3 regions of the Shinella agrisoli genome follow, and region 2 is predicted to be linked to each of the others. Evidence: predicted binding sites of a transcription regulator. Region 2 holds the regulator's gene; each other region holds the start of a gene.
The links. The regulator PhoB, encoded in region 2, activates phosphate uptake and scavenging genes when phosphate is short. The targets are predictions, from matches to a motif close to TGTCATNNANCTGTCAT.
Positions count from the first base shown of each region.

Region 1: a site for PhoB is predicted at 1,513-1,529, ahead of ACIIOY_RS21790 (ceramide glucosyltransferase). Genes of this name have one in related genera too.
Region 3: a site for PhoB is predicted at 2,497-2,513, ahead of pstS (phosphate ABC transporter substrate-binding protein PstS). Genes of this name have one in related genera too.

Region 1 is NZ_JBJIEP010000024.1:4,617-8,727, reverse strand. It holds tRNA gene ACIIOY_RS21795 (tRNA-Pro) at 7-83, opposite strand; gene ACIIOY_RS21790 (ceramide glucosyltransferase) at 281-1,432, opposite strand; gene ACIIOY_RS21785 (serine/threonine protein kinase) at 1,646-3,049, opposite strand; gene ACIIOY_RS21780 (metallophosphoesterase family protein) at 3,050-3,790, opposite strand; gene ACIIOY_RS21775 (NAD(P)/FAD-dependent oxidoreductase) at 3,891-4,111, opposite strand, start outside.
Region 2 is NZ_JBJIEP010000008.1:26,224-30,334, reverse strand. It holds gene pstA (phosphate ABC transporter permease PstA) at 1-488, shown strand, start outside; gene pstB (phosphate ABC transporter ATP-binding protein PstB) at 501-1,316, shown strand; gene phoU (phosphate signaling complex protein PhoU) at 1,355-2,080, shown strand; gene phoB (phosphate regulon transcriptional regulator PhoB) at 2,101-2,784, shown strand; gene ACIIOY_RS10270 (GcrA family cell cycle regulator) at 2,927-3,457, opposite strand; gene ACIIOY_RS10265 (aspartate aminotransferase family protein) at 3,883-4,111, shown strand, end outside.
Region 3 is NZ_JBJIEP010000019.1:84,056-88,166, forward strand. It holds gene ACIIOY_RS19640 (Na/Pi cotransporter family protein) at 1-1,264, opposite strand, end outside; gene pstS (phosphate ABC transporter substrate-binding protein PstS) at 1,323-2,330, opposite strand; gene ACIIOY_RS19650 (3-hydroxybutyrate dehydrogenase) at 2,693-3,499, shown strand; gene ACIIOY_RS19655 (acetoacetate decarboxylase) at 3,540-4,111, shown strand, end outside.

The sequences.
Region 1 (4,111 bases), on a different contig from region 2:
CGGACGTGGTCGGAGTGGAGAGATTCGAACTCCCGACCCTCTGGTCCCAAACCAGATGCGCTACCAGGCTGCGCTACACTCCGTCCCGGCGATGCGGAGATACACGCATCCGGCCTTTGCCGCAACAGCAAATGGGCGTTTCAAGCGCTTGTCGAGAGAAAGGCGGAGCGCTTGCCAAGAAGGGGCCTGATCACTTCCCACGACAACGTCCCTCGAAGCCGTATGCTTCGCCTGGAATCCGCCGTGCAATCACCCGATCTTACAGGGGGGCTTGTCCCGCTTACGACCCGGCCGGCGCTTCCTTCAGTTCGCAGGCCGTCGTGCCGATGGTCATGGTGTTGCCGCGCCAGTCGATGGTGCCGTCGATCCAGGCGCGCAGCCAGATGGCGGGCATCATGACGTCCCGCACGATCATCGCCGGCAAAGACCAAAGGGAGACGCGCCAGCCCTTTGCAAGGGCGAGGGCGATTTCCGGCAGGTAGATGCCGGCAAGCACCAGGAGGACGACGGGCGCAGGCGCCGTGTCGCCGAGGAGCGCCGCGACGACGGCGAGCAGCAGGGGCGGCAGGACGCCGAGCAGGATTTCCGGCGCGAAGAAGCCCGGGAAGGTGACGCGGCGCAGACGCGACCAGCGGCACTGGCGCGACCAGATCTCGTGGCCGGTGCGACGGCCCAGCGGCTGCTCGAAGGGCGAGGAGACGAGATGCACCTTGAGGCCGAGGCGGTTCACCAGCTTGGTCGAGGCCGCGTCCTCGGCGATCTCCGCGTTCAGCGCGTGGATGCCGCCGTTGGCGTCGAGCATCGGCTTGTACCAGAGCATGCTCTTGCCCTGCGCGAAGCCGAGGCCGACGGCCTCGCCGGCATATTGCCAGCGCGCCTGCTGGGTGTTGAGGAACATGCATTCGACCTCCGCCCAGAATCCGTCCGGCCGCGAGCCGAGCGGCGTCGAGCAGACGAGGCCCGAATCGCGCCGCCAGCCGGCCATCAGGTGCTGCACGTAATCCGGCGGCATCAGCACGTTCGAATCGGCAAGGATCACCCAGTCGTGGCGCGCGGCCTGCCAGCCCTTGACGCAGTTGTTGAGCTTGGGATTGGCGCTGATGCGGTCGTCGCCGACGAGGATGCGCGCGGCGACATGGGGATGGGCGGCCGCCGTCTTCTCGATTTCCGCGATGATCGGATCGTTGCCCTGGGCGGCGCAGAAGAGGAGCTCGTAGTCGGGCCATGTGAGGCGGAAGGCGCGGGCGAGCGTCTCGGCGGAGAAATTCTCGATGCCGCGGACGGGTATGACGATCGAGACGGGCGGCTTTTCCGCGATTTCCGGCGGCGGGGCGCCGGTGGGCTTCAGCCGCTTGCCGGCGATGAGGATGCTGGCGAGGTTGGTCGCGACGAGAGCGCCCGAGGCAAGGGCGAAGGCCTGAGCCATGTCCATTCACGCGTACTCCGATGGGGGCCGGCATCATGCATGGCGGCCGCCGGGTGCATTCACGCGGGAAGAGACATCATCGTCACATGACAGGGGAATGACGGGTCGCCCCGCCGCAGGGCCGAGACGGCCGGCCGCATGAGGCGGGAGCCTTCCGCCCGCAGGGGAAGCGGCGTATTTTCCCCGGTTTTACAGAAGCTTACGCCGGAATACGGCTTTCTATTCCGGGCGCGGGCGGCTGCGCACCACCGTCACCGTGCAGGGCGCGTGCGCCGCCACCTCGCCGGAGACGCTGCCGAGCATGGAGCGCATGGCCGATTCGGCGCGCGCGCCCATCACGATGTGGTCGACGTAGTTTTCCCGGGCATATTCGAGGATGGCGTCGGCGGGCGAGACGGCCTCCAGCACATGGAAGGTGATGCCGCCGCCGGGGGCGGGCAGGCCCGTCGACCAGGTGCGCAGCTCGACGAGGCGCAGCACGTGCTTGTTGCGGCCTTCCTCGTCCAGCGAGGTGTCGATGGCGATGCGGTTGATCTTCAGGACGTTGAGGCAGGCGATGCGGGCGTCCGGCGTGTTCTCGATGATGCGGGCGACGGTCGTGCGCATCGCCTCGGCAAGCTCCGGCGCGCCGCCGGCAAGGTCGATCGCGACGGCGACGATCGGCGCGTTGGCGAGCTGGGCTTCCGCCGCCTGCGGCTTCACGGTCTCGATCGGCACCGGATTGAAGCGGCGGCGCAGCACCATGGAGAGCGGATCGCGCTTCATCTTCTCCGCCCGCGCCGTCAGCTTGACGGCGGACAGGTCCTGCAGGTCGAGCGCAAGCTGGGCGGCGCTCGGATAGCGCCAGGCCGGGTTCACCTCCAGGCAGCGCAGGATGACCTCCTGGAGCGCGGGCGGAACGGCGGCGTTGCGGGCGCGCGGCGGCGGCGGATCGCGCCAGAGCCGGCGTTTCAGGCCCTTGAGGCGCTGCGGATCGCCGAACGGGCGTTCGCCGGTCGAGAAGAAATAGAGCATGACGCCGAGCGCGAAGAGGTCGCTGCGGAAATCGCTGCGCGTGCCGAGCACCTGTTCGGGCGCCATGTAGGGCGCCGTGCCGTAGGGCAGGCGGAACTGCTCGTCCATCAGGTCCGGCAGGTGGACATGGCGGGCAAGGCCGTAATCGATGAGCACCGCCTCGCCGCTGTCGCGGAACATCACGTTCGACGGCTTCAGGTCGAGATGGACGACATGCTGGCGGTGCAGCGAATCGAGCGCGACCGCGACCTTGGCGCCGATCGCGGCCGCCTCGTCCGGCGGCAGCGGCAGGCGCTCGAGCAGCGGATAGAGCGAGGTGCCGGGCAGGCGCTCCATGACGATGTAGGGGAGCGTGGCGAAATCGCCGTTGGCGACGAAGCGCGGCACGTGCGGGCCGGAAAGGCGCGGCAGGATCATCTGCTCCATCTCGAAGCCGACGATGGCCGCCGGATCGTCGCCCTCGCCGATGACCGGCACCTTCATGAGGATGGGGAAGTCGATGTCGGGCCGGCTGACCTTCCAGATCCGGGCCATGCCGCCGTTGTGCGCGATGTCCTCGATGACGAAGCCGTCGATCACGTCACCGGGTTTCAGCCGCGCATTCGCCATCTAGCGTCCCCTGAACAGGCGATCGGCGAGCGAGGCGGGAAGGCCCGCCGCCAGGATCTTGCCGGCCGCCTTTTCCGTGTCATAGGCGGCGCGCAGGAAGCGCAGTTCCGCGCTTTCGGTATCGTAGAGCGCGAAGGCGGCGGCCGGATTGCCGTCGCGCGGCTGGCCGACCGACCCCATGACGGCAAGCCAGCGGCGCTGCGGCAGGAGCGGCACCGCAGTCGCGGCGACGGGGCGGAAATGCGAGACTTTGCCGCCCGGCGCGGTGCAGTAGAGGGCGGGCTTGTGCACGTGGCCGCAGAAGTTCACCCGCGCATCGCTGGCCGCAAGGTGCCGGCCGGCGTCGCTGTCGTCGAGCACGTAGTTCCAGTCGGACGGCGCACTGGCATCGGCATGCACGAAGAGGCAATCGCCCTCGCGCGCATCGAAGGGCAGGGCGGCAAGGAACGCCCGGGTCTTACTGCCGAGCTGCCGGCGCGTCCATTCGAGCGCGAGCGTCGCGGTGGCGTTCATCGAGACGGCGGGGTTGCCGACGGCATCGTCATGGTTGCCGCGCAGCACGATCGCGCCCGTCCCGGCAAGCCTCATCGCCTGTTCGGCGCACCATTCCGGATCGGCGCCATAGCCGACGATGTCGCCGAGCAGCACGAAGCGCCCGGCGCCCGCCGCCTCGGCGGCGACCAGCACCGCCTCGAAGGCCTCGCGGTTGGCGTGGATGTCGGAAAGGATGGCGAGCAGCATGGCGGTCCGGTCTTCGCAGGTCTTTGCCGAGCATACCCCGCCTTGCCGTCCGCAACCATTCAACGGAAGGGGAATATCGCCCGTCCCGGATGGCGGTTCGTCAAGATTGGCGGCTGCGGAAGGCGAAAAGGTCCGCGTCCGCATCGCCGTGGCCGGCGATCTGCGCCGAAACGATCTCGGCGGCGATCTGGCTGAAGGTGATGCCGTTGCCGCCGAAGCCCATGACGGCGAAGACGTTGGGAAGGCCGGGAATGCAGCCGATCAGCGGCAGGCCGGTGCGGGTCGTGCCGAAGGGGGCGGCCCAGACGTGGTCCGGCTCCG
Region 2 (4,111 bases):
GCCTTGCCGTCTTCGTCAACTTCGCCGGCTTCCCGCGCTCGGCGGCCCTCGTCGGCGGCCTGGTGCTGACGCTGATGACGCTGCCGACGATCATCATCGCGACCCGCGCGGCGCTGAAGGCCGTGCCGCCGTCGATCCGCTCGGCGGCCCTGGGTCTCGGCGCCTCGAAGATGCAGACCGTGTTCCACCACGTCCTGCCGCTCGCCATGCCGGGCATCCTGACGGGCACGATCATCGGCCTCGCCCACGCTCTCGGCGAGACCGCCCCGCTCCTCCTCATCGGCATGGTCGCCTTTGTCGCCGACGTTCCGGCAACCCCGCTCGACCCGGCGACGGCGCTTCCGGTGCAGATCTACATGTGGGCGAACGAGGCCGAACGCGCCTTCGTGGAGCGCACCTCGGGCGCCATCATCGTGCTCCTCATCTTCCTCATCCTGATGAATGTTGGTGCAATCCTGTTGCGCCGCCGCTTCGAACGGCGTTGGTAAAGGAACAGACAGATGAACATCATGTCAGAAGCAGCAGTCGAGAAAGCGCTGGACAAGAAAATGAACGACATTTCCTACAAGATGATCGGCAAGGACGTTTCGGTCTACTATGGTGAGAAGCGTGCCCTTTACGACGTCAACCTCAACGTCCGCGAAAACACCGTGACCGCCCTCATCGGCCCGTCGGGCTGCGGCAAGTCCACCTTCCTGCGCACGCTGAACCGCATGAACGACACGATCGACGGCTGCCGCGTCACCGGCCGCATCACGCTCGATTCCGATGACATCTACGATCCGGCGATCGACGTCGTGGAGCTGCGCGCCCGCGTCGGCATGGTCTTCCAGAAGCCGAACCCGTTCCCGAAGTCGATCTACGAGAATGTCGCCTACGGCCCGCGCATCCATGGCCTCGCCAAGACGAAGGCCGACATGGACGCCGTCGTCGAGCAGAGCCTGCAGAAGGCGGGCCTCTGGAACGAGGTGAAGGACCGCCTGCAGGAGTCCGGCACCGGCCTTTCCGGCGGCCAGCAGCAGCGCCTTTGCATCGCCCGCGCCGTCGCCGTCAGCCCGGAGGTCATCCTGATGGACGAGCCCTGCTCGGCGCTGGACCCGATCGCGACGGCCAAGGTCGAGGAACTGATCCACGAGCTGCGCGCCAACTTCACCATCGTCATCGTGACGCACTCGATGCAGCAGGCGGCCCGCGTCTCGCAGCGCACCGCCATGTTCCACCTCGGCAACCTCGTCGAGGAGAACGACACGGACAAGATGTTCACCAACCCGGACGACCAGCGCACGCAGGACTACATCATGGGCCGCTTCGGCTGACGCCCGTTTTCCTGACCACGCGCAGCAAGGACAAAGCCATGCCGACCCATATCGTCTCGATCTACGACGAAGAACTGAAGTACCTTTCCCGCCGCATCTCCGAAATGGGCGGCACCGCCGAGCAGATGGTGTCGGATTCCGTCCGCGCCCTCGTCACCACCGACGCGGCGCTGGCGCAGAAGGTGATCTCGGAAGACGTCATCCTCGACAATGCCGAGCGCCAGATCAACGAGAAGGCGATCGTCACCATCGCCAAGCGCCAGCCGATGGCGGCGGACCTGCGCGAGATCATGGGCGCGATCCGCATCGCGGCCGAGCTGGAGCGCGTCGGCGACCTCGGCAAGAACACCGCCAAGCGTGTCATCGCCGTGCAGAGCTCGGGCATGCCGCGCAAGCTCGCCCGCGGCCTCGAGCACCTTGCCGAGCTCGCCCTGATGCAATTGAAGGAAGTGCTCGACGTCTTCGCCACGCGCTCGGTCGACAAGGCCAAGGCCATCCGCGAGCGCGACGACGAGATCGACGCGATCTACACCTCGCTGTTCCGCGAGCTCCTGACCTACATGATGGAGGATCCGCGCAACATCACGCCCTGCACGCACCTCCTGTTCTGCGCCAAGAACATCGAGCGCATCGGCGACCATGCGACGAACATCGCCGAAACCATCTACTACATGGCGACCGGCTCGCAGCCCGAGGGCGAGCGCCCGAAGGACGATACCTCGACGTCGGTGGTTGCCGCCGGCACCAGCGACGTCTCCGAGTAACGAGAGCAGGGTTCAGGTCCATGGTGCCCAGAATTGCCGTCGTGGAAGACGAGGAGGCGCTGAGCGTCCTCCTGCGCTACAATCTCGAGGCCGAAGGCTTCGAGGTCGATACGATCCTCTCCGGTGACGAGGCCGAGATGCGCTTGCAGGAGCGCATGCCGGACCTGCTCATCCTCGACTGGATGCTGCCCGGCGTTTCCGGCATCGAGCTGTGCCGGCGCCTGCGCCAGCGGCCGGAAACCGAGCGCCTGCCGATCATCATGCTGACGGCGCGCGGCGAGGAGAGCGAGCGGGTCCGCGGCCTTGCCACCGGCGCGGACGATTATGTGGTCAAGCCCTTCTCGACGCCGGAGCTCGTCGCCCGCGTGCGCGCCATGCTCCGCCGGGCCAAGCCGGAGGTCGTCTCGACGGTCCTGCGCTGCGGCGACATCGAGCTCGACCGCGAGACGCACCGCGTCCACCGCCGCACCCGCGAAGTGCGCCTCGGCCCGACGGAGTTCCGCCTGCTGGAGTTCCTGATGACCTCGCCAGGCCGCGTCTTCTCCCGCTCGCAGCTCCTCGACGGCGTCTGGGGCCATGACATCTATGTCGACGAGCGCACCGTCGACGTGCATGTCGGCCGCCTGCGCAAGGCGCTCAACTTCGCCAACATGCAGGACGTCATCCGCACAGTCCGCGGCGCCGGCTATTCGCTGGAAGCCTGAGGCGAAAAGTTTCCTCCCAAGGACGGAATGGGCCCTTCGGGGCCTGTTTCGCGTTTTGCGGTGCGTTGACCTCGCCCTTATTCTCCAACCCAGACGAAAACGGGCCCTTCCGGGCCCGCGTCTCAGTCCACGCTCGTGCTGTTCACCGCATCCGCCGCCGCTCGGCCGAGGGCTGGTAGGCGAGGCGCTGGTGGTAGGTGCAATAGGGCGAGTTGTCCGGGGACTCGTTGCCGCAGAAATGGAAGTCGTCGTTCAGCGGATCGCCGATCGGCCATTTGCAGGTGCGCTCGGTGAGCTGCGTCAGTTCCAGCCGGCGCGACATCGGCACGACCACGGCATTGCCGTTGGCCGGAACCGGAAGCTGGTCGCTCTGCGCGTCGAAATCGATCTCTTCCTTGGCGATGGTGTTGCCGGCCGGGCGCGCCACGGTGCGGGCGGTGACGGCGCGGGCCGCGAAGTTGGACGGGCGCGGGGCTGCCGCCGCCGGGCGCTTCGGGCGCGATGCGCTCTGCGTGCCGCCGGCCTTGGCCCGGCCCGGCAGGTTCAACCGGTGCACCTTGCCGATGACCGCGTTGCGGCTGACGCCGCCGAGCTGTGCCGCGATCTGGCTCGCGCTCAGGCCCTCGCTCCAGAGCTTCTTGAGTTTCTCGACGCGCTCGTCTGTCCAGTTCATGCTCTCGTCTCCGTTCGGCGCTCGCAATGCGGGAATCCCTCATCGCGTTCCGGACGGGTCCGGAACTGAACGCCCTAACTCTTTTGGTGACTAGTTCCGCCGCATGCAGCCTAGTAATTGGCCTTTAACCTAGAGTCCGGGGGACTCCGTGACAAGAGTCGCCCGAATCGAGGCGAATCGATTTCGGAGTTTTCCCCAACTTGCTGGTCGGGTGTGACTCGATAGCGACACCTTCCACGCGTGCCGTGAATCCTCACCTTGCGGGAGGTTCAGCCGCATTTCGGCTTGCGATTTTGTTGACATCCCGGGGTGAAATGCCGATAGTGCCGGCATGCCGCCGAAAGGCGGCTTTTGATTTTTCTGATGCCCGGAAAAGTCAAGCCGCAGACACGTTTTTCCGCATCTCTTTTCGGAGGATCCGCGCCATGGCCGATGCCGCGCCGCTCTATGAAACCTATATGCGTGCCCCGCTCCGGTTCACGCGCGGGGAGGGCGTGTGGCTGATTGCCGAAGATGGCGAGCGATATCTCGATTTCGCCGCGGGCGTCGCCGTCAATTCGTTGGGCCACGCCCATCCGCATCTTGTCGCCGCGCTGAAGGACCAGGCCGACAAGGTCTGGCACCTGTCGAACCTCTACGAAGTCCCCGGCCAGG
Region 3 (4,111 bases), on a different contig from region 2:
AAGGCAGGTCCTCCTTCATGAGGTTCGCCGTGTAGGCGCGGATGTCCCGGCTGAGGATGTCCGTCGCGAGGTAGTGCTCGCCCGGATCGGACGGTGCCTTCTTGTCGCCGCGGGCGATGTCGAGGAACACCGCGCCGGCCTGGAGGTGACGGGCGGTCTCCTGCTGGATCGCCGGCACCGCGCGCGCGAAATCGTTCGCGACTTCGCTGCTGAGGAATTTCGGGGTCGAATAGTCCTCGATATCCTCGGCCGAGCTATGGCCGATGCGCGACAGGACGCGCTCGAACACCCCGACGAAGGGGAACAGGAGCGCAGTGTTGAAGATGTTGAACACCGTCGAATAGAGGCCGACGGCCACCGGCACCAGCGGGAAGGTCTCCTTGCCGTCGACGACGACCGGCACACCCGGGTCGCCCAAGCCGAAAGCCTGCATGCCCCATTGCAGGATGCTGATCGACACGAAGAACAGCGGAACGGTGATGCACACGCCGATGATGTTGAAGGAGATATGGGCGTAGGCCGCGCGCTTGGCGTTCCTGGAAAGGTTGAGCGAGGCCATCCAGGAGGTGATGGTGGTGCCGAGGTCGGCGCCCAGCGAGAAGGCGACCGCCGTGGTCCAGTCTACGACACCGGCCGCGCCAAGGCCCATGACGATGCCGATGGTGGCGGAAGAAGAGTGGATCATCGCCGTGACGCCGGCCGCGATGAGCACGCATTTCAGCAGGTTGCCGTAGGAGTCGGCCTTGAGCGTCTGCAGCAGCTCCATCACCTCAGGCATGTTGCGCAGCGGCTTCAGGCCGCCGGTCATCAGGTTGAGGCCGTAGAAGATCAGCGCGAAGCCCATGCAGGCGAGCGCGATATTGCGCACCTTTTCGCTCTTGGCGAAGCAGTAGACCAGAGCGAAAATGCCGGCGAAGACCAGCCCGAGCGGCCCCAGCGGCAATGCGATCAGACCGTTGCCGAGCGTGGTGCCGATATTCGCGCCCATGATGACGCTGATCGCGGGCCTGAGCGCCACGACGCCGGCATTGACGAGGCCGACCACCATGACGGTCATCGCCGTCGAGGACTGGATGACGCCCGTGATGAGCGTTCCGGCCATCACGCCCTTGATCGGCGTGCCGGCAGCCTTCGCGAGGAACGCGCGCATGCGGTTGACGGAGAGGGCCTGGATGCCGTTGGCCATGAATTCGAGGCCCAGCATGAAGATGCCGAGGCCACCGATCACCGGCACGAGGATGTCCTTGAAGATATCTATTTCCATGGGAGAACTCATTTCTGATGGAATAATTGCTCTGATGGAATTGCGTCGTCGCCGGGGTTCAGTTGTTCACGGAGCCGAGATTTGCGGTCCAGTACGCTTCGACCTTTTCGGCCAGCGCCGGCGGGACGGGGACGTAGCCGAGGGCGCTCGCCTCGTCCCCGCCATGGCGGAAGGCGAGACGGAAAAGGTCCAGCACCCGGTGGATGCGCCCCATGCCGCGGTCCTTCGGCACGACGGCATAGGTGACGACCGTCATCGGATAGGCTTTTTCGCCCGTAGGGCCGGTCGTGACGCCGAGAGAACCTGTCGCGGAGTCCCAGGCGAAAGCCTCGAGGCCGGCCTGGAAGCTTTCCGCGGCCGGCTGAACGAAAGCGCCAGCGTGGTTCTGCAGCGCAGCGTAGGGAAGGCCGAGGCGGACGACCTGGCCATATTCAAGATAGGCGATGCTGTTCTCCGTCGCCGCCGCCAGGTTGGCAAGGCCGCCGGTGCCCTTTTCGCCTTTGCCGCGCGGCCATTCGACCAGCGTGGCCGCGCCTATCTTCTGCGCCCATTCCGGGCTGGCCTTGGCCAGAAAACTCGTAAAGGCGAGGGTCGAGCCCGAGCCGTCCTCGCGGTGCAGCACTTCGATCGCGGCGTCCGGCAGCGCAACCTCCGGGTTCAGTGCCTTGATGGCCGGGTCGGACCATTTCGTCACCTTGCCGAGATAGATATCGGCGATGACGGGGCCCGACAGCCTGAGTTCACCGCCACCGATCCCCTCGATATTGGCCACCAGCACGATACCGCCCATGACGATGGGAAACTGGGTCAGACCGCGCTTGTGAAGCTCTTCCGCCGACAGCGGCGCATCCGTCGCGGCGAAATCCACCTCGGGCTGGGCAAGGCGCATGATGCCGGCAAGCGAGCCCACCGGCTCGTAATCGACCCGCCAGTCCGGAGACGTATAATCGCCGCCTTCCGTACGCGCCGCCTCATACTGGCGCGACCAATGATGAATGACGGGGGCAGCGAACGTCGAGCCGGCGCCCAGAATGGGATCGGCATGGGCAGCAAGACTGAATGCCACGGTCAAGAGTCCGGCGAGGCCGGCCAAGCCTATCGCCTTACGCGAGGCTGTACGGACGCGAGAGAAGAATGATCTCATGCTGGACTCCATTGGGGTATGACGAGCATGGCCCGGATCCGGCCGGCTCTCCATGATCATCGGCGCGTTGAGCCACGCCGGATACGGAAGTCGTTCAACTGTCGGCCGCTATACTTTCGATTGCGTCGTAACCGGCTAAATTAACAAGGGCGTGACATGGGCGGCGGCTGGGCAATCGCAGTCAATGCGATCGCACCGAGCAGGATCGCTCTGTCATCTCCGTGAAATGTCGATGTGCTCCAGATCACGCGAAGACGGCCCCGCCTGCGACCGTGGAGAATCCGATGAACGACGCGCCCCCGCAGAAAGCCCTCACCGACCGAACCGCCATCGTCACCGGCTCCACGAGCGGCATCGGCCTTGCCATCGCCCGGCGCTTTGCCGCCGCCGGCGCGAACATCGTCATCAACGGTCTGGGCGATGCCGCCGCCATCGAGGCGGAACGCGCAGGCATCGAAACGGATTTCGGCGTGCGCTGCCTCTATTCGCCGGCCAACATGCTCTCCGGTGCCGAAATCGGCGGGATGGTGCAGCTTGCGCTCGACAGCTTCGGCGGTTGCGACATCCTCGTCAACAATGCCGGCATCCAGCATGTCGCGCCGATCGAGGAATTCCCGGACGAGAAATGGGAGGCGATCATTCAGATCAACCTGGTCGCCGCTTTCCATTCCATCAAGGCCGCCCTTCCCGCGATGAAGCAGCGCGGCTTCGGCCGCATCGTCAACCTCGCTTCGGCCCACGCGCTCGTCGCCTCGCCCTACAAATCCGCCTATGTGGCAGCCAAGCACGGCATCGCCGGCTTGACGAAAACCGTAGCACTCGAAACAGCCACGGACGGCATCACCGTCAATGCCATCTGCCCCGGCTATGTCTGGACACCTCTCGTCGAGAAGCAAATTCCGGACACGATGGCAGCGCGCGGCCTCAGCAAGGAGGAGGTCATCCGCGACGTTCTTCTGGAGGCACAGCCGACCAAGCAATTCGTGACGGTCGAGCAGGTTGCTGGCCTCGCCCTCTACCTTGCCGGCGAGGAAGCAGCCTCCATGACCGGCGCCATCCTCTCGCTCGATGGCGGCTGGACGGCGCATTGAGCGCCGGCCTACCGATTTCTCCTTCCTGGGAACGAAAAACATGAAAGCCGCCGATGTCCGCAATGCCTACGCCATGCCGCTGACCAACCCCGCCTATCCGCCGGGGCCGTATCGCTTCATCGACCGGGAATACGTCATCATCAGCTACCGCACCGATCCGGACGCCTTGCGGGCGGTCGTGCCGGAACCGCTGGAGATTGTCGATCCCATCGTCAAGTACGAGTTCATCAAGATGCCGGATTCGGCCGGCTTCGGCGACTACACCGAATCCGGCCAGGTGATCCCCGTCCGTTTCGAGGGCGAGGAGGGCGTCTACGTGCACGCTATGTATCTCGACGACGACGCACCGATCGCCGGCGGGCGGGAAATCTGGGGCTTTCCGAAGAAGCTCGCCTATCCCAAGCTCGCGCATGAGGGCGAAGTGATCGTGGGCACGCTCCATTACGGCTCCGTGCTCTGCACCATCGCGACCATGGGCTACAAGCACCGGCCGGCCGATCCCGCCGAAGTGGCTCATTCGCTCGGCAAGTCGAACTTCCTTGTCAAGATCATCCCGCATGTCGACGCGAAGCCGCGCATCTGCGAGCTGGTGCGCTACCATCTTGAGGATAT